DNA from 2 places in the Sinomonas atrocyanea genome. Region 1 is predicted to be linked to the other one. Evidence: predicted binding sites of a transcription regulator. Region 1 holds the regulator's gene; the other holds the start of a gene.
What was found. The regulator LexA, encoded in region 1, represses DNA repair genes until DNA is damaged. The targets are predictions, from matches to a motif close to TCGAACANNTGTTCGA.

Region 1 (15,219 bases):
AGTCCTCGGGCAAGACGACGGTCGCGCTCCACGCCGTCGCCAACGCACAGCGGAACGGAGGCATCGCGGCGTTCATCGACGCCGAGCATGCCCTGGATCCCGAGTACGCGGCCAAGCTCGGCGTCGACACCGACGCCCTGCTCGTCTCGCAGCCGGACACCGGCGAGCAGGCGCTCGAGATCATGGACATGCTGGTCGGCTCGGGCTCGCTCGACATCATCGTCATCGACTCCGTGGCCGCGCTCGTGCCGCGCGCGGAGATCGAGGGCGAGATGGGCGACAGCCACGTCGGACTCCAGGCCCGCCTCATGAGCCAGGCGCTGCGCAAGGTCACGGGCCGCCTCAACCAGACCAAGACCACCGCGATCTTCATCAACCAGCTCCGCGAGAAGATCGGCGTGTTCTTCGGGTCCCCCGAGACGACCACGGGTGGAAAGGCGCTCAAGTTCTACGCGTCCGTCCGCATCGACGTGCGCCGGATCCAGACCCTCAAGGAGGGCGCCGACTCGGTGGGCAACCGTACCAAGGCCAAGATCGTCAAGAACAAGATGGCTCCGCCCTTCAAGCAGGCCGAATTCGACATCATCTACGGCCAGGGCATCTCCCGCGAGGGCGGCATCATCGACATGGGCGTCGAGCACGGCATCATCAAGAAGTCCGGCTCCTGGTTCACCTACGACGGCGACCAGCTCGGCCAGGGCATGGAGAACTCCCGTCGGTTCCTGCGTGACAACCCCGAACTTGCCGCGGAGCTCGAGCGGCTCATCAAGGAGAAGCTCGGCGTCGGCGTGAAGCCGGAGTCGGGCGAGGAGCAGCCGCGCCTGAAGGCTGTCGACGGGGAGTAGGCGCATGGCGGCCCGCAGCGGACGTCCCGTGCCCCCGCAGGCGGAGCAGGATCCCGAGCCCGACCCCGAGTCGGTGGCCCGGGCCATCCTGCTCCGCCAGCTGACCCTCGGCCCGCGCAGCCGGCAGCAGCTCGAACGGAAGCTGCGCGACCGCAATGTGCCGGACGCCCTCGCCTCGAGGCTCCTGGACCGCTTCGAAGAGGTGGGCCTGGTTGACGACGCGGAGTTCGCCCGCCTCTGGGTGCGCAGCCGCGGCGAGACGAAGTCCCTCGGCAGGGCGGCCCTCCGTCGCGAGCTCGGGGAGAAGGGGATCACGGGCGACACGGCCGAGGAGGCGCTCGATGAGCTCTCGCCCGAGGTTGAGGAGGAAGCAGCGCGTCGGCTGCTCGCGCGCCGCGTCCGGCCGTTCGACCGCGACGATCCTGCGGCACGGGACAAGGAGCTGAGGCGGCTGGTAGCGATGCTCGCCCGCAAGGGACACGCCCCCGGTGCCGCCTTCCGGATCGCCGCGGAGGTCCTCGACAGCCTGGGACACGGGGAAGACTGAGGCCCCTGCACCCTTGGCTGCGAGCGGCGGCCGGGGCGCCCAGGAGGCCGGCGGCGTGTCTGTGTGGTTCCTGAGAATCCTGTGACTAGAGTGACAAACGGGATTACTGCGGTATCGTCTGACGGGTGCGATCTGAACGAGGTGTCCTCGCGGGCGGCCGCGCCGGCGCAGCCCGCGCTGCGCTCGTCCTGGCGCTCTGCCTGGCCTCCGTCGTGCCGGCGGCAGCCCCGAGTGCGACGGCGGATGACAACACGCCCCCGTCGGGCTATCCGACGTGGGCCGACGTCCAGGCTGCCAAGGCGAACGTCGATTCCGCGAAGGCGGAGAGCGACCGGATCGCGTCCCTGCTGACCACTGTCGAATCCAGCGCCGCCGATGCCTCGGCCAAGGCCGTGGCCGCCGGCGCCGCGTACGCGAGGGCCGCGCAGGCCGTGAAGGACCAGGAGCAGGTGGTCGCCGCCCTCGAGCAGGAAGCGGCCAAGAGGGCGTCGGAGCGGGACGCTGCCCAGCGGACCGCCGGCCAGTTCGCCGCCGATTCCTACATGGGCGGCTCACCGAGCGACCCCATCCAGACCCTCTCCGTGCTGGGGCAGCAGGACGGCATCGGCCGACTCCAGACCCTCCAGGTGCTCGGCGACCAGGAAGCACAGGCTGTCACGGACTACCGGGTGGCGGCCAACGCGGCGACCGCCGCCGAGGACAAGTCGCGGGCGGCCAAGGATGCCCTGGCCGACCTCGCCGCCACCGCGGCCCAGCAGCTCAGCGCCGCCCAGGACGCCCAGAAGCAGGCCGAGGACGCGGTCGCCCAGACGCAGCAGCACGAGGACACGCTGGTCGCGCAGCTGGCGGACCTGAAGGGGACCTCTGCGAACGTCGAACGCGGCTACCGGGAGGGCCAGGCGGCGCAGGCCGCCTACGAGGCCGCCCAGGAGGCCAAGCGGCGCGCCGCCGAGCAGGCGGCCCTCGAGGCCCAGCGCCGGGCCGCGGCCCAGGCCGCCGCAGAGCGGGCGCAGCAGCAGGCCCAGCTCGCAGCCCAGCAGCAGGCCCAGCAGCAGGCCGTCGCGCAGCAGAACGCCGCTGCCGTCCAGCAGCCGGCAGCGGCCCCCGCACCGGTGGTCGTCCCCCCGCCGCCCCCGCCGGTCGTGAGCCCGGGCGTGGGCGTCACGGATGACCCGGCAGGTGCGCAGGCCTACGCGTCCGGCCAGCTCGGCGGGTACGGCTGGGGAGGCGGCGAGTACGGGTGCCTCGTCAACCTCTGGAACAAGGAGTCCAGCTGGATGACGGACGCGACCAACCCGTCGAGCGGCGCCTACGGCATCGCGCAGGCCCTCCCGCCGTCCAAGTACTCCACCGCGGGCAGCGACTGGCTCACCAACTACCGCACCCAGATCACGTGGGGGCTCGGGTACATCCGGGACCGCTACGGTTCGCCGTGCGGCGCATGGGCCCACGAAGTGGCCAACAACTGGTACTGACCCCTGCCCAGCGTCCGCTCGCCGCGGGCGCTGGGCCGCCGGGCCGCTGCCGGTACGCTTGATGGGTGAGTTCCACCTTGCCCGCCCCGATCGCCGAGCCCGCCACGACCTCTGCGCCGCGCTCCTACGAGGTGCGCACCTTCGGCTGCCAGATGAACGTCCACGATTCCGAGCGGATGTCCGGCCTCCTCGAGGCAGCCGGCTACGTGAAGGCGCCCGAGGGCGCCGAGCCTGACGTGGTCGTCTTCAATACCTGCGCCGTCCGGGAGAACGCGGACAACCGGCTCTATGGGCACCTCGGTCAGCTGCGCCCGGTCAAGGAGCGGCACCCCGGCATGCAGATCGCCGTCGGCGGCTGCCTTGCCCAGAAGGACCGGGACACGATCCTCGCGAAGGCCCCCTGGGTGGACGCGGTCTTCGGCACCCACAACGTGGGGGCGCTTCCGGCGCTGCTCGAGCGCGCGCGCCACAACGACGAGGCGCAGCTGGAGATCCTCGAATCGCTCGAGGTGTTCCCCTCGACCCTGCCCACCAAGCGGGACTCCGTCTACAGCGGCTGGGTCTCCATCTCGGTCGGCTGCAATAACACCTGCACCTTCTGCATCGTCCCGAGCCTGCGCGGCAAGGAGCGCGACCGCCGGCCCGGCGAGATCCTCGCCGAGGTCCAGGCCCTCGTGGACGACGGCGCGATCGAGGTCACCCTGCTGGGCCAGAACGTCAACTCCTACGGCGTCGAATTCGGCGACCGGCTCGCCTTCGGCAAGCTCCTGCGCGCCTGCGGGCAGATCGAGGGCCTCGAGCGGGTGCGCTTCACGAGCCCCCACCCGGCGGCGTTCACTGACGACGTCATCGACGCGATGGCCGAGACGCCCAACGTCATGCCGCAGCTGCACATGCCGCTCCAGTCGGGCTCCGATCGGATCCTGCGCGAGATGCGCCGCTCGTACCGCAGCGCGAAGTTCCTCGGCATCCTCGACCGCGTCCGCGAGCGGATCCCGCACGCGGCGATCACCACCGACATCATCGTCGGCTTCCCGGGCGAGACCGAGGAGGACTTCCAGGCCACCCTCGACGTCGTGGAGCGCTCCCGGTTCTCGAGCGCCTTCACGTTCCAGTACTCCCAGCGCCCCGGCACGCCGGCCGCGACCATGGCGGAGCAGCTGCCCAAGGCCGTGGTCCAGGAGCGCTACGAGAGGCTCATCGCCCTCCAGGACAGGATCGCCGCCGAGGAGAACGCCGCCCAGGTGGGCCGCACCCTTGAGGTGATGGCGACGGCGCAGCCCGGCCGCAAGGCGGGGGAGACCCACCGCCTCTCCGGGCGCGCACGGGACAACCGCCTCGTGCACTTCTCCGTCCCCGAGGGCGCCCAGGCCCCCCGGCCGGGCGACCTCGTCACCGTGACCGTGACCGAGGCGGCCGCGTTCCACCTCATCGCGGACCCCGCCGACCCGGCCGACTACTCGCTGCGCCGCTCGCGCGCCGGAGACGCGTGGGACCGCTCCCAGGCCGACTCCTGCGGGGTGCCCGCGCCGGGCGCCGGGTCCACGGGCCGCGGGGTGAGCCTGGGAATGCCCGCGCTGCCCGTCCGCGGCGCATAGCCCCGGTGGGACAGGCAGCGCCGAGCGGGCGGCCGGGTTGCGCGGACGACGCCGGCCGCCCACCCGCCGTCGTGCCGGCGCCTCAGGCTCCCCCCGCCGCCGGCTCCGTCCCCGCCGCGCCGCCGGTCATCGCGGTGGTGGGTCCGACCGGGTCCGGGAAGTCGGACCTCGCGGTGGACCTCGCGCTCGCCCTGGACGGCGAGGTCGTCAACGCCGATGCGCTGCAGTTCTACCGCGGCATGGACATCGGCACCGCCAAGGCCACCCTTGAGGAGCGCCGCGGCGTCCCGCACCACCTCCTCGACGTGCTCGAGGTGACCGAGGAGGCCTCGGTCTCCCGCTTCCAGGGGTGGGCGCGGGCGGCGATCGCGGACATCCACGCCCGCGGCCGGCGCGCGATCCTCGTGGGCGGCTCGGGCCTCTACGTCCGCGCCGCGCTCGACGTCCTCGAGTTCCCGGGCACCGACCCGGCGGTCCGCGCCCGCCTCGAGGCCGAGGCGGCCGAGCGCGGCCTCGGGCCGCTGCGCGAGCGCCTGCGCCGTGTCGACCCCGTCTCCGCAGGCCGGCTGGGGGACGCGCGGCGGGTCATCCGCGCCCTCGAGGTGCACGAGCTCACGGGACGGCCGTTCAGCTCCTTCATGCCCGAGCGCCAGTACGCGGCTCCCGCCGTCCAGATCGGCCTCGACCTCGACCGGGCCGAGCTGCATCGGCGCCTCGCCGCCCGCGTCCACCGCATGGTCGACGCCGGCCTGCCCGCCGAGGTCGCCCGGCTCGCCGCCGCGGGGCTGCGCGACGGACGCACCGCGTCGCGGGCACTGGGCTACGGCCAGTTCCTTGCGGTCCTGGACGGGACGTCCACCACGGAGCAGGCCACGGAGGAGACGATCGTCGCGACGAGGCAGTTCGCGCGCCGGCAGCTCACCTGGTTCCGCGCAGACCCGCGCGTGCACTGGCTGGACGCGCAGGCCCCGGACCTGATCGAGCAGGCGCTCGCCGTGGTCCGGGAGGCCGACTCCTCATCGGTGGCGGCTTCACCGCCCCAACCCGAGGCCCGCGGCGCGGCCCGGTAGGCTTGAGGGCATGACCGTTCCGACGACCTCGGTACCCCACGTCCTCGCAGCCCTGGCGGGCCTGCCCTTCGCCAAGGGGCACGGCACCGGCAATGACTTCGTGCTCGTCGCCGACCCCGACGGAGCACTGCACCTCGGCGAGGCAGAGGCCGCGGCGCTCTGCGACCGGCACCAGGGCCTCGGCGCCGATGGCCTCATCCGCGCCATCCGCTCGCGCCGCCTGCCCGAAGGCGAGGCACTCCTTGCCGAGGAGCCTGGCGCGGAATGGTTCATGGACTACCGCAACGCGGACGGGTCCCTCTCGGAGATGTGCGGCAACGGGGTGCGGGTCTTCGTCGCCTTCCTGCTCGATGCCGGCCTCGTCGAGCTCGCGCCCGGCGAGGTGCTGCCCATCGGCACGCGGGCCGGGGTGAAGCGGGTCGAGCGGCGCGAGGACGGCTTCGCTGTGGACATGGGCCCCTGGACGTTCATCCACCCGGAGCACGCCGCCGCCGAGGCGAGCGATGCGACCGTCACCGCCGCCGGCCTCGACGTCGCCCGGCCCGGGCTGAGCGTGAGCATGGGCAATCCGCACACCGTGGTGGCGCTCGCCGAATCGAGCGAGCTCGCAGGACTCGGCCTCCACACGGCCCCGCTCGTCGACCCCGTGCCGCCGCACGGGACGAACGTCGAGTTCGTCGTGCCCTCGGACCCGCTCGTGTCCGCCGGCGTGGGCAGCATCACCATGCGCGTGCACGAGCGCGGAGTCGGCGAGACCCAGTCCTGCGGGACCGGGGCCTGCGCGGCCGCGGTCGCGATCCGGTACTGGGCCGGGGCCGGTGCCCCGGACCGGTGGGCCGTCGGCGTCCCCGGCGGCACGGTGGGGGTCTCCTTCGTGCCGGGCCCCGACGGCCGCGAGCACGTCGAGCTCTCGGGCCCCGCGGTCATCGTGGCGCACGGAACCCTCGGCTGAGCCCAGCGCTCAGCCGGCACCCGTCCCGTCCGGCGGCGGGTAGGTGATCCGCCCGTCCGCGTCGACGCGGGCGAAGGGCGTGAGCTGCGCGCGCTCCTGGGAGGTGGGCGAGATGAGGTGCACCACCTCGACGCCGGCCACGAGGAGAGCGTCGGTGATGAGCCTGCGGTGGCAGCGCCACGGCACTGCCTCGCTGCACATGATGGCGGGGATGCCCTCCTCGGCCAGTCCGACGAGTTCGGTGAGCCCCTCGTGGAAGTCGCTGCCGGCCATGTAGTCGGCATAGTCGCGGAAGCCCTTCACCCGCCACCCGCCGTTCGGAGTCGGCGTGCCCGCAGGCGTGTGCCGGCGGCCGCCCAGGGCCGGCAGCCACCGGTAGCCGAGCCCCGTGGGGAGCCCCTCGCGGAGGGCGTCCTGGTTCCACTGGGGATGCTTCCTCGACGCCGGGAACGAGCGCACGTCCACCAGCTCCGTCACCCCGTGGGGGCGCAGCATCGCCACGAGCTCGGAGAGCTGGCGGGTCGAGTGGCCGATGGTGAAGACCTTCGTCATGGGCCGGACCCCTAGCGGCGGCGGGTGAGGCGCAGCACGCGGAAGCCCTTCGACGTGGCCGGCCGCGCGACGTCGTACGCGTCACCGAGCTCCTCGGCGAGCCACCGCGCGAGCGAGTCCGCCCCGAGGTTCTTCTGCACCACGAGCCACGCCTCGCCGCCCACCTCGAGCCGCGGCAGCCAGGTGAGCAGCAGCTCGTGCAGCGCGGCCTTGCCGATGCGGATGGGCGGGTTGGACCAGATGGTCGAGAAGCGGATGTCGGGGTCGACGTCGCCGGGGAGCTCGGCCGCCACATTGGCGAGCCCGAGCAGGCTGGCATTCTCGGCGGTGAGGGACAGGCTGCGTGTGTTGACGTCGACCGCGTGGACGCGGGCCGCGGGGGAGCGCAGGGCCAGGGTGAGCGCGATCGGCCCCCAGCCGCAGCCGATGTCGAGCAGGTGGCCCTCGGGGGCCGGGTCGGGCGCCTCGGCCAGGAGCACCGCGGTGCCCTTGTCGATGCCGTCCGGGCTGAAGATGCCAGCCGAGGTCCGCAGCGTCACCTCGCGCCCCTCGAGGACCACGGCGAGCGGCCGGCGCACGTCCGGGATGTCGGGGTCGGCGTTGAAGTAGTGTGCCTGGTCCATGGGAATCGAGCCTAGTGCGAATCCGACGGGGGCGTGAGCCGCGCACGGGCAGTGCCCCGCGGGCGGCCCCCAGCATCCGGTATACTTGATTCATGCGCCTGTTCAAGTGACCCGATGACACCTCCCGCTGCCCTCCCCTGAGGTGCGCAGCCGGGGTTTCCGGGCCTTCCCCGAGCCGATGGACCATTCCGGCCGGACCACGAACAGAGACCACCAAGGAGCACCGTGCTGCCCGAGCACCCTCTGGGCGCTTTTCCACAGCCCACCCCGCCTCGCAGTGGCGCCGCCGCGCGCCCGCACTATTCTGGAACTGCATCCTCGAAGGAGACCATGACCGACGAACAGCACACCACGGGATCGTCCCGTGCGGCAGGGGGCAGCGACGCGCCCCAGGACCTCAGCCCGGCCGACATCCAGGCGGTGATTGACAGGATCCTCGCGAAGGAGGAGGCTGCAACCGCCAAGGGCTCCCGGGCCGACCAGCGCTCGGAGCGCCCCCGGGGCGCGCTCGGCGACGGCCGTGCGCTGGCCATCTCCGACGTCGAGACTGAGCACGGAGACTACGACGGCGACCAGCAGGACCTCGCCGAGCGGCGCGCCCTGCGCCGCGTGGCGGGCCTGTCCACCGAGCTCGAGGACATCACCGAGGTCGAGTACCGGCAGCTGCGCCTCGAGCGCGTCGTGCTCGCCGGCCTCTGGTCCGAGGGCACGCTCGAGGACGCGGAGAACTCCCTTCGCGAGCTCGCCGCGCTGGCCGAGACCGCGGGGTCCGAGGTGCTCGACGGCGTGGTCCAGCGCCGCCAGAAGCCGGACGCGGGGACCTTCCTCGGTTCGGGCAAGGCGCTCGAGCTGCGCGACATCGTCGCGGCGACCGGGGCCGACACCGTGGTCGTGGACTCGGAGCTCTCCCCGTCCCAGCGGCGTGGGCTCGAGGACATCGTCAAGGTCAAGGTCATCGACCGGACCGCGCTCATCCTCGACATCTTCGCCCAGCACGCGAAGAGCCGCGAGGGCAAGGCCCAGGTCGAGCTGGCCCAGCTCGAATACCTGCTCCCGCGCCTGCGCGGCTGGGGCGAGTCGATGTCCCGGCAGGCCGGCGGCCGCGTCGGCGCCGCGGGCGGCGGCATCGGCTCCCGCGGCCCCGGCGAGACCAAGATCGAGCTCGACCGGCGGCGCATCCGCACCCGCATGGCCAAGCTGCGCCGCGAGATCGCCGGCATGAAGCCGGCCCGCGAGACCAAGCGGGCCAACCGCAAGCGCAACGAGGTCCCCTCGGTCGCGATCGCCGGCTACACCAACGCCGGCAAGTCCTCGCTGCTCAACCGCCTCACGGACGCGGGCGTGCTCGTGCAGAACGCGCTGTTCGCGACCCTCGACCCGACCGTGCGCCGGGCCGAGACTCCGGACGGCCTGCCGTACACGCTCGCGGACACCGTCGGGTTCGTCCGCTCGCTGCCCACGCAGCTCGTGGAGGCCTTCCGCTCGACCCTCGAGGAGGTCGCGGACGCCGACCTGATCCTGCACGTGGTGGACGCGTCGCATCCGGATCCCGAGGGCCAGATCGCCGCCGTGCGCGCCGTCCTCGCCGACGTCGACGCCCGGAAGGTCCCCGAGATCATCGTCCTGAACAAGGCCGATGCGGCGGACCCGTTCGTCCTCGAGCGGCTCCGCCAGCGCGAGCCCCGCCACGTCGTGGTCTCGGCCCGGACGGGGCAGGGCATCGCGGAGCTCAAGGAGGCCATCAGCGACGCGATCCCGCGCCCCGACGTGGCCCTGACGATCCTCGTGCCCTACAGCCGCGGCGACATCCTCAACCGGCTGCACACCTCGAGCGCGGAGATCCGCTCGCTCGAGCACGTCGAGTCGGGCACGCGCGTCGAGGTCGTGGTCCGGGAGGAGTTCGCGGCGGAGCTGGAGCCGTTCGTCGTCCATGACTGATCCCCACCGCACCGCAGCGCACGACGGCGGGGGCGCGCCCGCCGTCGTGCGCCCACCGTCCGCCGGCGCGGCAGACGAGCGCGAGGCGCTCGGCCTCCTGGACGCGGCGGTCGCCGCGATGGGCGGCCAGCAGCGCGACGGCCAGCACGAGATGGCCAGGCAGGTCGCCCGGGCGATCGCCGACGGCCAGCACCTCCTTGTCCAGGCCGGCACCGGCACCGGCAAGTCGCTCGCGTACCTCGTGCCGCTCATCGCGCATGCGCAGGCGAGCGACCGCCCGGCAGTGGTGGCCACCGCGACGCTCGCGCTCCAGGCGCAGATCGTGGGCCGCGACCTGCCGCGCCTGCTCGAGGCGGTCACGCCCCACCTGGACCGGCCGGTGGACGTGGCCCTGGTCAAGGGCCGCTCCAACTACCTGTGCCGGCACAAGCTCGAGGGCGGGTTCCCGACCGACGAGCCGGCCGAGGGCCAGCTGTTCTCCCTCGGCGAGGACGCGGTGCCCCACCCGGGCGCCGGGCCCACGAGCCAGCTCGGCCGCGAGGTGCAGCGGCTGCGCGAGTGGTCCGAGGAGACCGAGACCGGGGACCGCGACGACCTCGTCCCCGGCGTCACCGACCGTGCCTGGCGGCAGGTCTCCGTGACCGCCCTTGAGTGCCTCGGCGCGCAGAAGTGCCCCTTCGCCGCCGAATGCTTCAGCGAGCTCGCCCGCCAGCGCGGGGCCGAGGCCGACATCGTCGTGACCAACCACGCGATGCTCGCCATCAACGCCTTCGAGGGCCTCAATGTCCTCCCGGAATATGACGTGGTGGTCGTCGACGAGGCCCACGAGCTCGCCGACCGGGTGACCGGCGCCGTGAGCGCCCAGCTCTCCGGGCAGATGATCCAGGCGGCCGCCTCGAGCGCGCGCCGGCACTGCGCCATCTCGGTCGAGGCGCTCCAGGGCGCCGCCACCGCCCTGGAGCTCTCGCTCACCTCCGCACCTACCGGCCTCCTGGCGCGCGGCCTGAACGAGGAGCAGGCGCAGAACGTCGCGCTCGTCCGGGACGCGTGCCGCGTGGCCCTCTCCGACTCGAAGCCTGGGGAGTCGCAGTCGGCCGACGGCGCCCGGCAGGTCGCCCGGTCGCGGCTCATGGCCGTGCTGGAGGTCTGCGAGCGGCTCCTCGATGCCGAGGCCAACCGCGAAGTCGTCTGGGTCACCCGCCTGGGCGCCCCGGACCCCGTCACGGGCTACTCCACGCCGGACGACGACGCACCGGCCATGCTCCACATCGCGCCGCTGAGCATCGGCGGCAGGCTCCGCGACGGGCTCTTCGACGGGCACACCGTGGTGCTCACGAGCGCGACGCTCGCGATCGGCTCCGCCTTCGAGCCCACCGCGGGCGCCCTCGGCCTCCTGGGGCCCGGCGCGCCCACCTGGACCGGCGTGGACGTCGGCTCCCCGTTCGACTACCCGAAGCAGGGCATGCTCTACGTCGCCCGGCACCTGCCCAAGCCCGGCCGCGGCGTCTCGCCCGAGGCGCTCGACGAGCTCGAGGCACTCCTTGCCGCCTCGCGCGGCGGGGCGCTGTGCCTGTTCTCCTCGCGGCGCGCGGCCGAGGAGGCCGCCGACGAGCTGCGGTCGCGGCTGGAGACCACGATCCTGTGCCAGGGCGAGTCGTCCATGAGCGCGCTCGTGAAGCAGTTCGCGGCGGAGCCGGACACCTGCCTGTTCGGGACCATGTCCCTCTGGCAGGGGGTCGACGTGCCGGGGCAGTCGTGCCGGCTCGTCGTGATCGACCGGATCCCGTTCCCGCGCCCGGACGACCCGCTCATGTCCGCCCGCTCCCGGGCCGTCGCCCAGGCCGGGGGCAACGGCTTCATGAGCGTCTCCGCGACCCACGCGGCGGTGCGCCTCGCCCAGGGCGCCGGGCGGCTCATCCGCACGACCGCGGACCGCGGGGTCGTGGCCGTGCTCGACTCGCGCCTCGCCACCGAGCGCTACGGCGCCTTCCTGCGCGGGGCACTGCCGCCGCTGTGGGGCACCACGGACCGCCGCGTGGTGCTGGACGCGCTCGGGAGGCTCGCGCAGGCGGGCTGAGGCTGCGCTCAGACGGAGCGCAGCACCGAGACGACCTTGCCCATGACCGTCGCCTCGTCGCCCAGGATGGGCTCGTACCTGGTGTTCTGGGGCAGGAGCCAGGTGTGGCCGTCACGCTGCCGGAACGTCTTGACCGTGGCCTCGTCGTCGAGCAGGGCGGCGACGATGTCGCCGTTCTCGGCGCTGTTCTGCCGCCTGACGACGACCCAGTCTCCGTCGCAGATGGCCGCATCGATCATCGAGTCGCCCTTGACGCGGAGCATGAACAGCTCCCCGTAGCCCACGAGCTGGCGGGGGAGCGGCATGACGTCCTCGACCGCCTGGTCGGCGAGGATCGGGCCACCGGCGGCGATGCGGCCGACGAGCGGGACCATGGCCGTGTCCGCTGCGGACGCCATGGTCTCCAGCGTGGCCCCGCCGGCGCCGAGCAGCGCCGCGGCGCCCTCGCCGCTAACGCTGAGCTCGCCCTCGTCGAGGGTGAGCGGCATCAGGACCTCCATGGCGCGCGGACGCTTCGGGTCGCGCCGCAGGTAGCCGAGCTTCTCCAGCTGCGACAGCTGGTGCGTGACGCTCGAGAGGCTAGCGAGCCCGACCGTGTCGCCGATCTCGCGCATCGAGGGCGGGTACCCCTTGAGCTGTACCGAGCGCTGGATCGTCTCGAGGATCCTCTTCTGGCGCGCCGTCAGCCCTTTTGCCGCCTTCGTCCGTGGTGCCATGCCGTCCCTGTCCCTTCGCCGCCCGCGCCTCCGCGCGGTCTGTACCGGCTCGGGACCAGAACTGTCGGACCCCCTCCGCACCATGTCTCCATGGCCTTGAGAGGGAGCAGCCGGTCCGAAGGTTCGGGCCCGTGCCCCGTGCTGCTCCCACCGTAGGACAGTTGTGTGCACCTTTCAAACACATGTTCGAGCGAGTCTGGACATTGTTCGTGGACAGGTGCTAGGAAGGAACCAAGAAGTTCGAAGATGCATTCGAAGAAACTGCACCTCCGAGTCCCGCTCCTGCGCTGGAGCTTCGAAGAATCGAAGCCCGCCGCGCCGCCGGACCCGGGAGGTGCAGGGGAAGGCAGACCATGGCACACGCGATCCATCTCGGCCCCCTCGCGGCACCCCGCGCGGCACGGACCTCCCGCACGCCGCTGCGCCTGACGCGGCGGGGACGCATCGTCCTCGTCGTCGTCCCGCTGTTCCTGGCAACGCTCGCGATGCTCATCGCATGGGCGGCCCTCACGGTGCCGGCCCAGGCGGGCGCGGCGCCCCTCACCGGCCCGGGGGCCACCGTGACCGTGACGGTGCAGCCGGGGGAGTCCCTGTGGACGATCGCCGCCCGGCGCGTGCCGAACCAGGATCCGCGGGTCACCGTCAGTCAGATCCAGGACCTCAACGGCCTCACCGGCGTCCGGGTGCTCCCCGGCGAACAGATCCTCGTCCCGGTCCTCAAGTAGCCGCAAGGCGGCTCCGGTGCCGGGCGTCACGAACGCCCTGTCCTGCCGCCTCCGAATGGGGTGCGCCGAGGGCGCTGGCGTAGGCTGGAGCAGTGGACGACCAGCTTCAGCGACTCAACCGGCTCCCTCTCCGCGATGACCTCCGCGGCCAGCATCCGTACGGCGCGCCGCAGATCGATGTCCCCATCCAGCTCAACGTCAACGAGAACACCCACGGCGTCCCGCAGGACGTCCAGGACGCCATCGTGGAGGCCGTCCGCGGAGTCGTCGGGGGCCTGAACCGGTATCCGGACCGTGAGTTCACGCGGCTGCGGGAGTCCCTTGCCGAGTACCTCGGGCACGGCCTCGCCCCGGAGCAGCTCTGGGCCGCCAACGGGTCGAACGAGGTGCTGCAGCAGATCCTCCAGGCCTTCGGCGGCCCGGGGCGATCGGCCCTCGGCTTCCCTCCCACCTACTCGATGTACCCGCTGCTCGCCGCCGGGACCGGCACCGCGTACCTGAAGGGCACCCGCCAGGAGGACTTCGAGCTCACCGCAGCCTCGGCCGCGCGCCAGGTGCGCGAGCTCGCCCCGAACATCGTCTTCCTGTGCTCGCCCAACAACCCGACCGGGACGGCTCTCGGCCTCGACGTGGTCGAGGCCGTCTACGAGGCGGGCGAGGCGAGCCAGGCCATTGTCATCGTCGACGAGGCGTACGCCGAGTTCGCCCAGCTCGGCACGCACAGCGCCCTCACGCTGCTGCCCGGCCGCCCCCGGCTGATCGTGACGCGCACCATGAGCAAGGCCTTCGCCCTCGCCGGCGCACGCCTGGGCTACCTCGCCGCCGCCCCCGAGGTCATCGACGCGCTGCGCCTTGTCCGCCTCCCGTACCACCTCTCCGCCGTCACCCAGGCCACGGCGCTCGCCGCGCTCGAGCACCGGGCCTCCCTCATGGCCGAGGTCGAGGAGATCAAGCACCAGCGGGACCGCATCGTGAAGGAACTGGCGCGCATGGGCCTCACCCCGGCGTCCTCGGACTCGAACTTCGTCTTCTTCACAGGTCTCGGCGACCCGCAGAAGATCTGGCACGGCCTGCTCGAGGCGGGCGTGATCGTGCGCGACGTCGGGATCCCCGGGAGCCTGCGGGTCACCGCGGGCACCGAGCGCGAGACGAGCGCGTTCCTGACGCGGCTCGAGGAGCTCCTCGCCGCGGACGGCCGCCTGCCCGCCGCCTAGAATAAAAGAAGCACCCCCGCAGACGCCTGATCGAAGGACACACACCCATGAGTACCGAGCTGCAGACCGCGCCCGTGACCCAGCGGACCGCGCGGATGGAGCGCACCACGAGCGAGTCCTCGGTCCTCGTCGACATCAACCTCGACGGCACCGGCCGCTCCGACATCTCCAGCAGCGTCCCGTTCTACGACCACATGCTCACGGCCCTGTCCAAGCATTCGCTGATCGACCTGACCGTGAAGGCGACCGGGGACACGCATATCGACGTCCACCACACCGTCGAGGACATTGCGATCACGTTCGGCGAGGTCCTCAAGCAGGCGCTCGGCAACAAGGCCGGCATCCGCCGCTTCGGCGAGGCCTCGGTGCCGCTCGACGAGGCGCTCGCGCACGCGGTCGTGGACGTCTCGGGGCGCCCCTACCTCGTCCACAGCGGGGAGCCGGCAGGCCAGGAGTACCACCTCATCGGCGGCCACTTCACCGGCTCGCTCACGCGCCACGTGTTCGAGGCCATCACCCTGCACGCCGGGATCTGCCTGCACATGAACGTCCTCGCGGGCCGCGACCCCCACCACATCGTCGAGGCCCAGTTCAAGGCCTTCGCCCGGGCCCTGCGCGCCGCCGTCGAGCCGGACCCGCGCATCGGCGACGCCATCCCGTCCACGAAGGGGGCCCTGTGACCGCGGCGCCCGACGCCCTTCCCACCGCCCCCGAGGGCACCCCGGGCGCGGTCGTCGTCGACCCGAGGCACGCCGCGGAGAAGGTGCCGGACCCGCACGGCCGGCCCACCGTCGTCGTGCTCGACTACGGATCGGGGAACGTCCGCTCCGCGGTCCGCGCCCTCGAGCGCGCCGGAGCGGCCGTAACCCTGAGCTCGAAGGCCGAGG
Region 2 (15,219 bases), 1.5 Mb from region 1:
GGCGGGCAGCCTGAATCCGGGGTGGCGCCGTCTCGTCTCCCGGACCAGGCGGGGGAGCCCGGCGAGGAAGGCCGCGTCGTCGAACGCGGACCAGTCGTCGTGCAGGCCCAGCATCGCCGGCGCCAAGGCGACGGCCGACGCCGCTCCGTCGCCCCACGCGCGCACCGTCACCGTTCCGGGGCGGCCGGGGGCGCGCTGGTGGGTGGCGAGGAGGGAGACGGGGCCTTCAGGAGTCGCGAAGGCGGCCCAGAGCCCGCCCGGATGGGGCGCGAAGCTGGGGTCGCCGTCCCCGCGCTGGAGGGGGAACCAGGTCGCGGCCAGGGAGTAGTGCTCCGGAGCCTCCCAGGTGCCCTCGGCGTCCGCGCACCGTGGAGCCGAGCCTGCCTCCGGAGGCGCCGCGGCGGGGGCCGCGGTCCGAGGGGGCGGGGGAGCGAGAGTCACCGGAGCATCATGCCACGGGGCGCCGACAGAAGCTGACAGGGGTGTCCTTCTGCCCTAGCGGCTGCACGCGCGCGGGGCGAGAATCCGACTGCCTGAGGGTTCCACGAGCAGGAGAGGACTGCAGCGCCATGGCTGGAGGAGTTGTCCATTTCGAGATCCCCCTCGACGACGTGGAGCGGGGGCGCCGGTTCTTCGCCGAAGCGTTCGGATGGGAGATCAACCCGTTGCCGGAGATGGAGTACACCCTGGTGGGGACCACGCCGCTGGACGAGCAGGGCAGGCCTGCAGAGGCCGGCTCGATCAACGGCGGGATGTTCGCCCGCGGCGCCCAGGCGCCCTCGTCCGCGCCGGTGGTCACCATCGACGTCGAGGACATCGACGCTGCCCTGGCGAAGATCGAGTCCCTTGGCGGCTCCACGGTCCTCCCGCGCATGCCCGTGGGGGAGATGGGCTTCACCGCGTACTTCAAGGACACGGAGGGCAACGTCCTCGGGCTGTGGGAGACCCGCAGGCCGCAGGCCGGGTAGCGGTCCCGTCCCGGCAGGGCGGGAGGGGCTCACCTGAAGTCGCGGCTGGCCGTCTTCGCCTTCAGGGGCAGTGCCTCGAGCCGGTCCGCGACCAGGTTCGTCACGCCCTCCTTCGAGCGCTCGAGCATCCCGCGGATGACCATGGCGGGCGCGGCCTGTGCGGTCCGCCGGTAGCGGGTCCAGACCCCGATGCTGCACACCACATTGAGGATCCCCGTCTCGTCCTCGATGTTCATGAAGGTGATGCCCTGTGCGGTCTGCGGCCGCTGCCGGTGGGTCACGATCCCGGCCACCTCGATCCGGCCTCCCGGCGCCGCGGTCTCCAGCTGGCTGATCTGCAGGACGCCGCGCGCGTCGAGGCGGCCGCGGGCGTGGCGCAGCGGGTGGTCGTCGGTGGCGACGCCGGTGGCCCACAGGTCGTAGGCCACGGCGTCCTCCGCGGCCAGTTCGGGCAGGAGCGGCGGCTGGACGTAGGGCTGGGACCCGGGGAGCTGGCCCGGCCGCTCGAGGGCTGCTGCCCCCGACTGCCACAGGGCCTCGCGCCGGGTGAGGCCGAGCGAGTCCAGGGCCCCGGCCGAGGAGAGCGCCTCGAGCTGCTCCGCCGTGAGCCCGGTGCGCCGGGACAGCTCGGCCAGCTCCCGGAAGGGGCCCCCGGCCTCGCGCTCTGCGACGATCCTCTCGGCGAGGTCCTGGCCGATGCCGCGCACGCTGGAGAGCCCGAGCCGTACCGCGCGGCTCCCGTCCCGCCGGTGGGCGGCCCCCTCATCCGGGGCCTGGGGGTCGAAGGGGCCGATCGGGGGCTGGACCCGGTCCAGGCACGTCTCCAGGCCCGGGCTTGCCGGGGCCTGCGTCGAGGCCCCCGGCCCCGGGGCGTGCGGTGAGCCCGCCGCCGGAGCCTCCCGGCCGGCGTCGTCCGCCCCATCATGCGTCCCATCATGCGGCTCGAGGCACGCGTCCGCGCGGGAGCGGAGGATGTCCGGGCGGAGCACCGTGACGCCGTGCCGGCGCGCGTCCGCCACCAGGGTCTGAGGCGAGTAGAAGCCCATGGGCTGGGCCCGCAGGAGCGCGGCGAGGAAGGCGCCGGGGTAGTGCAGCTTGAGCCACGAGCTCGCGTACACGAGCACCGCGAAGCTGATGGAGTGGGACTCGGCGAAGCCGAAGTCGGCGAACGCTGCGATCTGGGTGTAGATCGCCTTCGACTCCTCGGGCGTCAGCCCGTTCGCGGCCATGCCGGCGAAGAGCTTCTCCTTCAGGCTCCCGATCTTCTCGACCCCTCGCTTGGAGCCCATCGCCCGGCGCAGCAGGTCGGCGTCCTCGGCCGTGCAGCCGCCGATCGCCATGGCCATCTGCATGAGCTGCTCCTGGAACAGGGGCACCCCCAAGGTGCGCTCGAGCACCGGCTCGAGCAGCGGGTGCGGGTAGGTCACCGGCTCCTCGCCCGCACGCCGGCGGATGTAGGGGTGGACCGCGCCGCCCTGGATCGGCCCGGGCCGGATGAGGGCGATCTCCACCACGAGGTCGTAGAAGCACCGGGGCCGCAGCCGCGGGAGCGTGCTCATCTGCGCCCTCGACTCGACCTGGAACACGCCCACCGAGTCGGCGCGGCACAGCATGTCATAGACGGCGGGCTCCTCCTTGGGGAGGTCCTCGATCCGCCAGCGCACCCCGAAGTGCTCCTCGACCAGGTCGAAGCAGTACTGGAGGGCCGCGAGCATCCCGAGGCCGAGCAGGTCGAACTTGACCAGGCCCATCCACTCGCAGTCGTCCTTGTCCCACTGCAGGACCGTCCGGTTCTCCATGCGTGCGTGCTCGATCGGCACCACCTCGCCCACCGGCCGCTCCGTGAGCACCATGCCGCCGGAGTGGATGCCCAGGTGGCGCGGGTAGCCGAGGAACTGCTCGGCGAGGGCCACGACGCGTGGCGGGATGCCGTCGGCGTCGTCGGACCCGGCGGCCGAGAGGGCGTCCCACCGCTCGAGCCGCTTGGACCAGGCGTCCTGCTGTCCGGGGCCGTAGCCCAGGGCCTTGGCCGCGTCCCGCACCGCGTTCTTGGGCCGGTAGCTGATCACGTTGGCGACCTGGGCGGCGTTGGCGCGGCCGTACTTCGCGTACACGTGCTGGATGACCTCCTCGCGCCGGTCCGAGTCGAAGTCGACGTCGATGTCCGGCTCCTCCTCGCGCAGGCTCGAGAGGAACCGCTCGAACGGCAGCCGGTACGCGATGCTGTCCACCGCCGTGATCCCCAGCAGGTAGCACACGGCCGAGTTGGCCGCCGAGCCGCGGCCCTGGCAGAGGATGCCCCGGCTGCGGGCGAACTGGACGATCTCGTGCACGATGAGGAAGTAGCCCGGGAAGTCCTTCTTCTCGATCACCGCGAGCTCCTTCTCGAGGCGCTCGCGGACCTCCTCGGGCGGCACGGGCCCCCGCCAGCCGGGTCCCGGGACGCCGTACCGGTCCGCGAGGCCGAGCTCCACGAGGTCCCGCAGGTGGGACATCGGCGTGCTGCCCTCCGGGACCTCCTGCTTCGGCAGCCTCGGGCGGGCGGAGCGCAGGGGGAAGGCCAGCGCTCCGGCGAGGCGCACGGTGTTCTCCACCGCGCCGGGATAGCGCGCGAACCGGTGCGCCATCTCGGCCCCGCTGCGCAGGTGCGCGCCGTCGGTGGCGGGCAGCCAGCCGTCGAGCTCGTCGAGGCTGCGCCGGGCGCGCACCGCCGCGAGCGCCGTCGCGAGGGGGTGCCGGGACGGTGCGGCGAAGTGCACCGCGTTCGTGGCCACGCACGGCAGGTCCAGGCGGGCGGCGAGGGCGGCGAGGACGTCGTTGTGGTCGGTGTCGAGCGGGCTGCCCTGGTCGTAGAGCTCCACGGCGACCCCGTCGTGGCCGAACAGCTCCACGAGCGTCCGGACGGCGCGCTCGGCGGCCGCCTCCCCGTGGTCGACGAGGGCCCTGCGGACCACGCCCTTGCGGCACCCGCTGAGTACCACGCAGTGCCCGCGCAGGCGCTCGGCGAGGTCTTCGAGGACGAACACGGGCCGGCCCTTCTCCGCCTCCCGGGCGAGCTGCCCGGCGGTGATGGCCCCGGCCAGCCGGTGGTACCCCTCCTCACCGCGGGCCAGGACGAGCAGGTGCTCGCCCTCCGGGTCAGGCCGCCCGTTCTGCGGGGCGGACAGGCCCAGCGAGAGCTCGGCGCCGAACACGGTGGCCAGCCCGTAGGCCTCGGCGGCCTCGGCGAGGCGCACCGCCCCGTAGAAGCCGTCGTGGTCCGTGATGGCGATCGCGGACAGGCCCAGCCGCACGGCCTCCTCCACGAGCTCCTCCGGCGAGGATGCCCCGTCGAGGAAGCTGTAGTGCGAGTGGACGTGCAGCTCCGCGTAGGGCACGGCCGCGGGCGAGCCGACCGACGACGGCGACCGGCCGCCGTCGTGCGCGCCCGCAGCCTGGGCGTCGGTTCCGTCCCCGCCCCCGGCGCGGGGTCCGCCGGAGAGCGCGGGGAGGGGGATGTAGGGGCCGCGCTTGCGGGACCAGGCCGGGCTGTCCCCGCCGTCGTGCTCGACCGGGGCCCGGCCGGCTCCGGTGCGTCCGCGGAGCTCGTCCGCGGTGACCTCCTTGCCGTCGAGGATGTCGTGGAGCTGCCGCCAGGGGATCGGCGGATTGGTCCACCCCATCGGTTCCTCCCTCAGTTCTCAGTCGTCGCCGGCTCTGGTCGTACCGGCCTCAGTCGTACCGGGCCTCGGCCCACCATCGGCCGTCCTCGCCCAGCAGCAGCCAGGCCTCTCCCTCGCTGTCGAGGATCTGGAAGCGTTCCGCCCGCCGGCTCCCTTCCACGTCCCACCACCTCTCGCGCAGCGGCCAGGGCCCTGCCCAGCTGCGCACAGCGCGCCGGGCCGTGCCCGGGTCCGGGGAGAACCAGGCCGGCGCGGAGGCGAGGTGCCCGCGGTCGTCCACCTCGAGGGGGCGCGCATCGTCGCCGAACAGCGCGACGGGCAGGGGTTCGGGGAAGACCGTGGCGGGCAGGGGCGGCGGGACGGCCCCCGGCCACGGCCGGGAGGCGAGGTCCGAGGTCCCGGCCGGGGCCTCCTCGCCCCAGGGCACGAGAAGGCAGCGCTCTGCCAGGAGCCGGCCGCCGGCCGCGGCCGGCTGCAGCACCGATCCGTGCCCCAGCATCGTCTGGAGGCGGTGCAGGCCGTGGTCGAGCCGCTCGTCCACGCCGCCGAACAGCGTCTGGGTGCGCCGCCCGAGGAGGTCCACCCGCTCCGGGGCCAGGCGGATCTGGACCACCGGGGCCGCCAGCGCCTCGCCCGTGGAGCGCCACGGGGTGCGGTGCCGGGCCGCGCCCTCGGGGCCGCCGGACTGCAGCTGCCAGCGGACCCGGTCGACCGCGTCGCCGGGCCCGAACTGGTGCGGGTGCCCCCACGAGCGCTCGGAGCGGCCCCCGGCGTCGTCGGTGATCTGCACCCGCAGCTGCGTGCAGGCGAGCCCCGCGCGCACGAGCCCGGCGACGAGGTCCTCGGCGACCGGGCGGAGGGCGAACGCGATCTGGTCGATGCGCTCGAGCCCGGGCTCGAAGTCCGCCGAGCGGTCGAGCGGCTCCGGCGGGACCCGGGGCAGGACGGGCCGGGGGTCCCGGCCCCGTGCCCGGGCATGGGCGGCGAGGCCCTCGGCGCCGAATCGGGAGCGGACCTCGGCGGCGGGCAGCGCCGCGAAGTCCTCGAGGGTGCGCAGGCCCAGCCGCGTCAGGAGGGAGGCGATCTTCGCATCGCCGAGGGCCGCGACGGGCAGGGGCGCGAGGAACCGGGCCGAGGCGCCCGGCTCCACGATCCGCAGGGGAGAGAGCTCCTGGGTGCCCCGCGCGGCCTGTTCCGCGGCGAAGACCGAGTCCGCGATCCCCGCCCGGGCCTCGAGCCCCAGCCGGGAGACGGCCTCGAGGGCGGCGCCCCCGGCACCCTGCTCGCTGCCGTAGTAGCGGGCCGCGCCCGGTGCCCTGAGGGCGCACAGGCCGGGGCGGAGCACCTGCACGCCCGGGACGGCGGTCTCGAGGGCCCGCACCACGGGTTCGAACTCCCGGGCCGAGCGCTCCGGGTCCGCGGGAACCTTGACGAGCTCGGGGCAGCGCGCCTGCGCCTCGCGCACCCGCAGGCCCCGGGCCACGCCGGCGGCCCGCGCCGGGGCGGAGCACACGGACACGAGGCCCTTCTCGATCACGGCCGCCGCGGCCTGGTCCGGCACCTCCCCGGCCAGGTGCGCGGCCACGAGGGGCCAGTCCGGGAACCACAGCACGAGCGCCCGGGGCGGCTGGGCAGGGCCCGTTGCCGAGCTCACGGCCGGCTCCCCGCTCCCTGGCGGGGGACGCGGACCGGGAGGGCCAAGGTCTCGGGGGAGGCGAGGTCCACGGTCGCGGTGCGGACGCGCCCGCGGTGGTTCGCCCGGAGCTCCACGAGGTGGCGCGCCAGATGCCCGTGGCCCCGGCCGAGGCCCTCCCAGCTGGACCCCGTCAGGCTCAGCGTGGCCTCGCTCTGGGGCCAGGGGCCCAGGACCAGCAGCACGCCGGACCGCTCGCGCAGCCGCGAGGCGAGCCGGGAGGCCTCGCCGGCCCGCGCCGCCGAGGGCGGGCGGACCAGGACCAGCGGCAGCACGTCGACGAGGGCCCCGACCGTGGCGAGCCAGTCTGCCCCCGGGTCCGGCACGAGCACGAGGCGGTCGAGGGCGATCCCGAACCCGGCGGCCGCCTCCGCGCCGAAGTCCGGGATCCCGGCCACGCCGCACCACTGCCCCTCGGCGGACGGGGCGGCCAGCAGGGCCATCGCGACGGAGAGGTGGGTGTCGAGGGAGTAGGCGGCCCCGCCGCGGAGCCCCGCGGGGAACAGGGGTGCCAGGCACGGGAGCACGGGGTGCGAGCCCTGGCGGTTCCGCCGGCCCTGCAGGGTGTGGATGCGTTCCTGGAGCTCGCGCAGCTGCCCCGCGGCGGCCGCCGCGGGATCGGAGCTGAGGGCGAGGGACATGCTCCAATTCTCGAAAACATGTTCGAATAAGTCAATCGGGAAAGGAGCGCCGTTCGAAACTCCGGGCTGTGCGTGAACCCCCGAGTCGCCCGCCTCTGCGCGTCCGGGCCCAGAGGCTACAGTGGGGGTCGTGAAGTACGCCAAGTCCGTCGTCGAACTCATCGGGCACACGCCCCTCGTCCAGCTGAACAAGGTCACCGAAGGCATCAAGGCGACGGTCCTGGTCAAACTCGAGTACCTCAACCCCGGCGGCTCCATCAAGGACCGCATCGCGCTGAAGATGATCGAGCAGGCGGAGGCGGACGGCAAGCTCGGCCCCGGCGGCACCATCGTCGAGCCCACGAGCGGCAACACCGGCGTGGGCCTCGCCCTGGTGGGCCAGCAGAAGGGCTACCGGTGCATCTTCGTGGTCCCGGACAAGGTCGGCGAGGAGAAGCGCGCCGTGCTCGCGGCCTACGGCGCCGAGGTCGTCGTCACCCCGACCGCCGTCCCGCCGGACTCCCCGCAGTCCTACTACGGCGTCTCCGACCGGCTCGTCAGCGAGATCCCCGGCGCGTTCAAGCCGGACCAGTTCTCCAACCCGGGGGCCCCGGCCAGCCACTACGAGACCACCGGCCCGGAGATCTGGGCCGACACCGACGGCAGGATCACGCACGTGGTCATCGGCGCCGGCACCGGCGGCACCATCACCGGCACCGGCCGGTACCTCAAGGAGGTCTCCCGGGACCGGCCTGCCTCCGAGGGCGGCCAGGTCAAGGTCATCGGCGCGGACCCCGAGGGCTCCGTCTACTCCGGCGGCACCGGCCGGCCGTACTTCGTCGAGGGCGTCGGCGAGGACATGTGGCCGGGGAACTATGACAAGTCCGTCCCGGACGAGGTCCTGGCCGTCAGCGACGCCGAGTCCTTCGCCATGACGCGCCGGCTCGCCCGCGAGGAGGGCCTCCTCGTCGGCGGCTCCTCCGGCATGGCCGTGGCCGCCGCCCTGCGTGTGGCGAAGGACCTGCCCGAGGACGCGGTCGTCGTCGTCGTCCTGCCCGACTCCGGGCGCGGCTACCTCGCCAAGATCTTCAACGACGACTGGATGCGCTCCTACGGCTTCCTCCCGGGCCAGGACGAGAAGACGGTCGGAGACCTGCTCAAGGGCAAGGACGGCCGCCTCCCGGACCTCGTCCACACCCACCCCAACGAGACGGTCCGCGACGTCATCGACATCATGACCGAGTACGGCGTGGGCCACCTGCCGGTCCTCTCGACCGAGCCCCCGGTGGTCATGGGCGAAGTGCTCGGCGCCGTGGACGAGCGCTCGCTGTCCGCCAAGCTGTTCCGCGGCGAGGCGATGCTCACCGACAAGATCTCCGAGCACATGGGCCCGCGGCTGCCCGTCATCGGCTCCCTCGAGGGCCAGGCGGAGCTGCGCAAGATGCTCAGCGAGGACGACGCCGTCATGGTCACCTTCGTCGGTGCGCCCGTCGGCATCCTCACCCGCCACGACCTCCTGGCCAACCTCAACAAGTAAGGGAGACCCCCATGCCTGAGCAGGGCGAGAAGACCACCGGATTCAACACGCGGGCCGTCCACGCCGGCCAGGAGTTCGAGCCGCGGACGGGCGCCGTCGTCCCACCGCTGCACTTCTCCTCCACCTATGCCCAGGACGGGATCGGCGGCCTGCGCTCCGGCTACGAGTACGGCCGCGGCGGCAACCCGACCCGGGACGCGCTGCAGGAGCAGCTCGCGGCACTCGAGGGCGGCTCCCACGCCTACTCCTTCGGCTCGGGCCTGGCCGCCGAGGACGCCCTCATCCGCGCCCTGTGCTCGCCGGGGGACAGGATCGTGCTCGGCAACGACGCCTACGGCGGCACCTACCGCCTCATCTCCCGGGTCCTCGCCCCGTGGGGGATCGCCAACAAGCCCGTCGACATGTCGGACCTCGACGGCGTGCGCGCCGCCGTCGCCGAGGGCGGCGCCCGCCTCGTGTGGGTCGAGACCCCCTCGAACCCGATGATGAAGGTCACCGACATCGCCGCCCTCGCCGAGCTCGCGCACGACGCCGGGGCCCTCCTTGTCGTCGACAACACCTTCGCGTCCCCGTACCTGCAGAACCCCCTCGCCCTCGGCGCGGACGTGGTCGTCCACTCGACCACCAAGTACATCGGCGGGCACTCGGACGTGGTCGGCGGGGCCGTCGTCGTCAACGACGGCGAGCTCGCGGAGAAGATCGGCTTCGTCCAGTTCGCGGTCGGCGCCGTCTCCGGCCCCATGGACGCCTTCCTCACCACCCGCGGCCTCAAGACGCTCGGGGTGCGCATGGAGCGCCATTCGGACAACGCGCAGAAGATCGCCGAATGGCTCGTGGGCCGCCCGGGCATCGAGCGGGTGCTCTACCCGGGCCTGCCCGAGCACCCGGGCCACGAGCTCGCGGCGAGGCAGATGCGCCGGTTCGGCGGCATGGTCTCGGTGCAGTTCGCGGGCGGCGAGGCCGCGGCGCGCACGGTCGCCGAGTCCACGCGGCTGTTCACGCTCGCCGAGAGCCTCGGCGGCATCGAGTCGCTCATGAACTACCCGTCCGAGATGACGCACGCATCCGTCAAGGGCACCGAGCTGGCCGTCCCGGTCAACCTCCTGCGCCTCTCCGTCGGCATCGAGGACGTCGAGGACCTCATCGCCGACCTGGACGCGGCGATCTCGCGGCTCTGACCCGCCCCGCCCGCCTGTTCGGTCCTCTCACCCGCCCTCCTTTCCTCACCCGCCCTCCTTTCCTCACCCTCCCTCCCACCCTTTACTCTCCAAGGACTCCTTCCATGCCGCAGACCTCACCTGCGAAGTCCGGGTTCACCCGGGCGCCGTGGTTCCGGCCGACGGCGGTCGGCGTCGGCGCCGTCGTCGTGCTCGCGATCGTCGTGCTCGGCGCGAAGTGGCTGCGCAGCACCGCGGCGGTCTCGCAGTTCATCGCGACCTATCCCGGCCACGCCCCGCTGCCCAGCTGGGCCCCCGACGGGCTGCCCGCGTGGCTGAACGTGCTGCACTTCCTGAACATGATGTTCCTGACGCTGATCGTGCGCACGGGCCTGCAGGTCCGCTTCACGACCCGGCCGCAGGGCTACTGGAAGCGCAGCAACAAGGGGTTCTTCAAGACCAAGGGCCAGCCCAAGAAGATCAGCCTCGACCTGTGGCTCCACCTGTGCCTGGACGCCCTGTGGGTGCTGAACGGGATCGTGTTCTTCGTGCTCATGTTCGCCACCGGCCACTGGGTGCGCCTCGTGCCGACCTCGTGGGACGTCTTCCCGCACGCGGTGTCCGCGGCCCTGCAGTACGCCTCGCTCGACTGGCCGCTCGAGGACGGCTGGGTCAACTACAACGCGCTCCAGCAGCTGACCTACTTCGCGGTCGTGTTCATCGCCGCACCGCTCGCGATCCTCACGGGCCTGCGCATGTCCGCCGTGTGGCCCACGAACGCCAAGGCCCCCCGCCTCAACAAGGCCTACCCCATGGAGTGGGCCCGCGCCGTGCACTTCCCGGTCATGGGCTTCTTCGTGGTCTTCGTGATCGTCCACGTGGTGCTCGTGCTCACCACCGGGGCGCTGAAGAACCTCAATCACATGTTCGCCGCGCACGACGGCGGGGACTGGCTCGGGTTCATCTTCTTCGCCATCGGCGTGCTCCTCATCGCCGGCCTCTGGCTCCTCGCGCGGCCGCTGTTCCTGCGGCCGGTGGCCTCGCTCATGGGCACGGTGACCCGGAACTGACCCGGAACCCCCCCGGGCAGGCGGGCACCTGCCGGGCCGCCTGCCACAATGGCCGCATGAGCCAGCGGATCCCGTTCCTCCCGGCGCCCGAGCACCGGCTCCGGCTCGCGGAGCTCGGCGTCCTCGACCGCCGGCGCACCCTGCTCGGGCTCGTCCTTGCCGTGCTCCTGCCCGCGCTGGTCCAGCTCGCAGCCACCCCGCTGCTCGCGGACGGCCGGGGCGGGCGCGCGGTCGCGACCGTCGAGCTCCTGCAGCTGCTCGCCGCGGTCCTCGTCGCCCTCGTGGGCGGGCTGTGGCCCGCGGTCATCGCGGCCGTGGCGGGGAGCCTCCTGCTCAACTGGTTCACCGCCGAACCCGTGGGCAGCCTGAGCGTGGCGCACCCGGAGGCCGTCGTCGGCCTCCTCGTCTTCCTCGCCGTCGCGTGCGCGGTGGCCCTCGCCGTGGGCGCCGCGACGCGCCGTTACGAGCAGGCCACGCGCGCGGCAGCGGAGGCGGACGCCATGACCGAGCTCGCCCTCGGCATCCTCGGCTCGACCGGCGGGATGGAGGAGTTCCTCGAGCGGGTCCGCTCGACCTTGGGCCTGCGCGCCGTCACGCTGCTCGCCCGGCGCCCCGCGGACGGCCCCGCTGCCGCATCCGGGCAGGCCGCCGGCTGGGACGTGCTCGCCACCGCGGGGGAGGCGCCCCCGGTCTCGCACGCCGCGGCGGACGACGCCGTGGCCCCCGACGGCTACTACACCCTCCTCGCCGCGGGGCATCCGCTGGACGACGGCGAGCGGCGCACCCTCCAGGCCTTCGGCGTGTACCTCGTCGCGATGCGCGAGCGCGCCCAGCTGGCCCGCAGCCGGGAGGCCAACCGTCGCCTCGAGGAGGGCAACACGATCCGCACCGCGATCCTCCAGGCCGTCTCCCACGACCTGCGCACCCCGCTGGCCGGGATCAAGCTCAGCGTGAGCAGCCTGCGCCAGGCCTCCGTCGAGTTCACCCCGGAGGAGGAGGCCGAGCTCCTGGGCACCATCGAGGACTACACGGACCGCCTCTCCCACGTGGTCGGGAACCTGCTGGACATGTCCCGCATCTCCGCCGACACCGTCCGCCCGCTCCTGCGCCCGGTCACCTGGCGCGAGGTCCTGCCCCGGGGGCTCGCGGGCCAGGACCGCGTGGCCGACCTCATCCCCGCCAACGCGCCGGCGGTCGACGCCGACCCGGTGCTGCTCGAGCGGGCCGTGGCCAACCTCGTCGAGAACGCCCTGCGGTACGCCCCGGGGGCCGCCGTCGAGCTCACCGCACGCAGCGGCATGCAGGACGAGCGCGGCCGCCCCTGCGGGGTGCTCCGGGTCGTGGACCACGGCGCCGGCATCCCGCCCGAGGACCTCCTCGTCGTGTTCCGACCGTTCCAGCGACTCGGCGACGTCACGGCCCAGGGGGGCGTGGGGCTCGGCCTCGCCGTCGCCAAGGGCTTCGTGGAGGCGATGGGCGGGCGCATCGAGGCCGAGGAGACGCCCGGGGGAGGGCTCACCATGTCCGTCTCCCTCCCGCTCTCCCAAGGCGTGCGGGCTCCGGGGGCCGGGGCGCCGGGGATGGCCGCATGAGCCAGGCGCCCCAGGCCCCCGGCCGCACCACGGTCCTCATCGTCGAGGACGAGGCGCGGTTCGCCCGGGCCCTGCAGATCAACCTCCGGGTCCACGGGTACGAGGCCGTCACGGCGCCCACGGGCGAGGACGCCCTCGAGATCGCCGCCGAGCGCAGCGTGGACATCGTGGTGCTGGACCTCGGCCTGCCCGGCATCGACGGGATCGAGGTGATCCGGCGGCTGCGGGGCTGGACGGACCTGCCCATCATCGTCCTCTCCGCCCGGCACGGCTCCGAGGACAAGGTCGAGGCCCTCGACGCCGGCGCGGACGACTACGTGACCAAGCCGTTCGGGCTCGAGGAGCTGCTGGCGCGGCTGCGGGCTGCCGCCCGCCGGGGGGCCCGGAGCGGCGAGGCGCCCCGCCTGCAGACCGGCGACCTGAGCGTGGACCTCGCCGCGCGGCGCGTGGTCGTCAGGGGCGCCGACGTCCGCCTCACGCCCACCGAGTGGAACATCCTCGCCCTCCTCGTGCGGCGCGCGGGGCAGCTCGTGACCCAGCGGGAGATCCTCACGCAGGTGTGGGGCCCCGCGTACGCGAAGGAGACCCAGTACCTGCGCGTGTACCTGGCCCAGCTGCGGCGCAAGCTCGAGGAGGATGCCGCCCACCCCCGGCACCTGCACACCGAGGCCGGCATGGGCTACCGCTTCGATCCGTGAGCGCTCCCGCGCGGGGCGCCGCGGGTACGCTGGTGGCCATGAAGACCGCCCGCGTCGTCGCCGTCTGCCGAGTCCACCAGCTGCTCGCCGATGCCGGCTCTGTGGGGGTGACGGGGATCGACAAACGGCCGGTCGAGGGACCGGTGCGGATCCGGCGCCTCGGCCTGCGCGGGGACGTCCAGGCCGACCGCGCGAACCACGGCGGCGAGGACAAGGCCGTGTACGCCTATTCGGAGGACGACGCCGCGCTCTGGGCGCGCGAGCTCGGCCGCGAGATCCCGCCCGGGCTCTTCGGGGAAAACCTCCGCGTCGAGGGGATCACCGCGAGCAACGCCGTGATCGGCGAACGCTGGCGCTTCTCCTCGGGAGCGCTGCTCGAGGTGACGATGCCTCGCATCCCGTGCGCGACCTTCGCCCGGCGCATGGGCGAGGACGGCTGGGTCTCGTGGTTCACCCGCGCGGGACTCTCCGGGGCCTACCTGAGGGTCCTCACGTCCGGGGACGTCGAGGCGGGCTCCCAGTTCGGGATCGAGCACGTGCCCGACCACGGGGTGCGCGTCGGCGCCTGGCTCGCGGACCCGACCGCGGAGATGGCCGAGGCACTCCTCGACGCCGAGGCCGACGGCGGGCTGCGCCTCGCCCCGGCGCTGCGGAAGTACGTGGTGGCTGCCGTGGAGCGCGACGGCGAGTAGGGCCGGGACCCGACTGTGCCCGACCTCACGGCGCCCTGGCCGCCCGAGGTGAGGGCCGGCGTCGTGCGTCCTGTATGATGGATGCATCCCCCACTTTCCGGAATTCCCTTCTCCTGCCCAATTCTTGAGGCAGGACTGGTGCGTGTTGGGGCCCGCGGAGCGGGCAATTGCATAGGGGAGTCCGGCTGAAGCAAACGCTGTACGGGTGCATGTGGTGCCGAATGCAGCGTAGGAGCCCTGCCTGGGATTGAGAGAGCGCCGGGCCTGAGTAACTGACCGACGACGAGCCTCCCCAGGCTCCCCACTGCGAGGACACACGCATGCCTGAAACCATCGAGACCCCCGTGATCACCGACGCCGAGGTCACCCCGACGGACGCCGAGATCACCCCCGAGACCCGCGAGGTCACCCCGACGGACGCCGAGATCACCGCGGACGACGCCGAGACCACCGCGGACGACGCCGCGCCCTCCTCCGAGGACGACGGCACCCCCCGCTTCACCGACCTCGGCATCGACGGCCGCGTCCTCGCGGCCCTCGCCGACGTCGGCTACGAGAAGCCGTCCCCCATCCAGGCGGCGACGATCCCGCTCCTGCTCGAGGGACGCGACGTCGTGGGCCTGGCCCAGACCGGCACCGGCAAGACCGCCGCGTTCGCCGTCCCCGCGCTCTCGCGCCTCGCCGAGCTGCACGACCTCAACGGCCCCTCCCGCGCCACCCAGGCGCTCGTGCTCGCCCCGACCCGCGAGCTCGCGCTCCAGGTGGCCGAGGCCTTCACCTCCTACGCCAAGCACCTCGAGGACTTCACCGTCCTGCCGGTCTACGGCGGCTCGGCCTACGGCCCCCAGCTCGCGGGCCTCCGCCGCGGCGCCCAGGTCGTGGTCGGCACCCCCGGCCGCGTGATCGACCACATCGAGAAGGGGTCCCTGGACCTCTCCGAGCTGCAGTACCTCGTCCTGGACGAGGCCGACGAGATGCTCCGGATGGGCTTCGCGGAGGACGTCGAGCGCATCTTCCAGGAGACCCCGGACGGCCGCCAGGTGGCGCTGTTCTCGGCGACCATGCCCTCGCAGATCCGCCGCATGTCGAAGCAGTACCTCAACATGCCGGAAGAGGTCACGGTCAAGTCCCAGACCACCACTGGGAAGAACATCCGCCAGCGCTACGTCCAGGTCATGGGCGCGCACAAGCTCGATGCCCTCACCCGCATCCTCGAGGTCGAGGAGTTCGACGGCGTCATCGCGTTCGTCCGCACGAAGATGGCCACCGAGGACCTCGCCGAGAAGCTCAAGGCCCGGGGCTTCCAGGCCGCCGCGATCAACGGCGACATCGCCCAGGCCCAGCGCGAGCGCACGGTCGAGGCGCTGCGCGAGGGCAAGATCGACATCCTCGTCGCCACCGACGTCGCCGCCCGCGGGCTCGACGTCGAGCGCATCAGCCACGTCGTGAACTACGACATCCCGCACGACACCGAGAGCTACGTGCACCGGATCGGCCGCACCGGCCGCGCCGGCCGCAAGGGTGACGCGA

Region 2: imuA' (DnaE2-dependent mutagenesis accessory factor ImuA') is a predicted target of LexA. The motif match lies at 6,975-6,990, and genes of this name have one in related genera.

What each region holds. Positions count from the first base shown of each region.
Region 1 covers NZ_CP014518.1:1,807,728-1,822,946, forward strand. The annotation lists gene recA (recombinase RecA) at 1-845, shown strand, start outside; gene SA2016_RS08340 (regulatory protein RecX) at 850-1,392, shown strand; gene SA2016_RS08345 (aggregation-promoting factor C-terminal-like domain-containing protein) at 1,518-2,867, shown strand; gene miaB (tRNA (N6-isopentenyl adenosine(37)-C2)-methylthiotransferase MiaB) at 2,933-4,465, shown strand; gene miaA (tRNA (adenosine(37)-N6)-dimethylallyltransferase MiaA) at 4,537-5,535, shown strand; gene dapF (diaminopimelate epimerase) at 5,546-6,487, shown strand; gene SA2016_RS08365 (DUF488 domain-containing protein) at 6,497-7,039, opposite strand; gene SA2016_RS08370 (class I SAM-dependent methyltransferase) at 7,051-7,662, opposite strand; gene hflX (GTPase HflX) at 7,993-9,600, shown strand; gene SA2016_RS08380 (ATP-dependent DNA helicase) at 9,593-11,677, shown strand; gene lexA (transcriptional repressor LexA) at 11,686-12,393, opposite strand; gene SA2016_RS08390 (LysM peptidoglycan-binding domain-containing protein) at 12,747-13,118, shown strand; gene SA2016_RS08395 (histidinol-phosphate transaminase) at 13,211-14,332, shown strand; gene hisB (imidazoleglycerol-phosphate dehydratase HisB) at 14,380-15,012, shown strand; gene hisH (imidazole glycerol phosphate synthase subunit HisH) at 15,096-15,219, shown strand, end outside.
Region 2 covers NZ_CP014518.1:3,336,956-3,352,174, reverse strand. The annotation lists gene SA2016_RS15415 (DNA-3-methyladenine glycosylase family protein) at 1-441, opposite strand, end outside; gene SA2016_RS15410 (VOC family protein) at 570-968, shown strand; gene SA2016_RS15405 (error-prone DNA polymerase) at 998-4,630, opposite strand; gene SA2016_RS15400 (DNA polymerase Y family protein) at 4,680-6,284, opposite strand; gene imuA' (DnaE2-dependent mutagenesis accessory factor ImuA') at 6,281-6,964, opposite strand; gene SA2016_RS15390 (cystathionine beta-synthase) at 7,095-8,480, shown strand; gene SA2016_RS15385 (cystathionine gamma-synthase) at 8,492-9,658, shown strand; gene SA2016_RS15380 (cytochrome b/b6 domain-containing protein) at 9,763-10,707, shown strand; gene SA2016_RS15375 (sensor histidine kinase) at 10,764-12,299, shown strand; gene SA2016_RS15370 (response regulator) at 12,296-12,997, shown strand; gene SA2016_RS15365 (MOSC domain-containing protein) at 13,036-13,689, shown strand; gene SA2016_RS15360 (DEAD/DEAH box helicase) at 14,010-15,219, shown strand, end outside.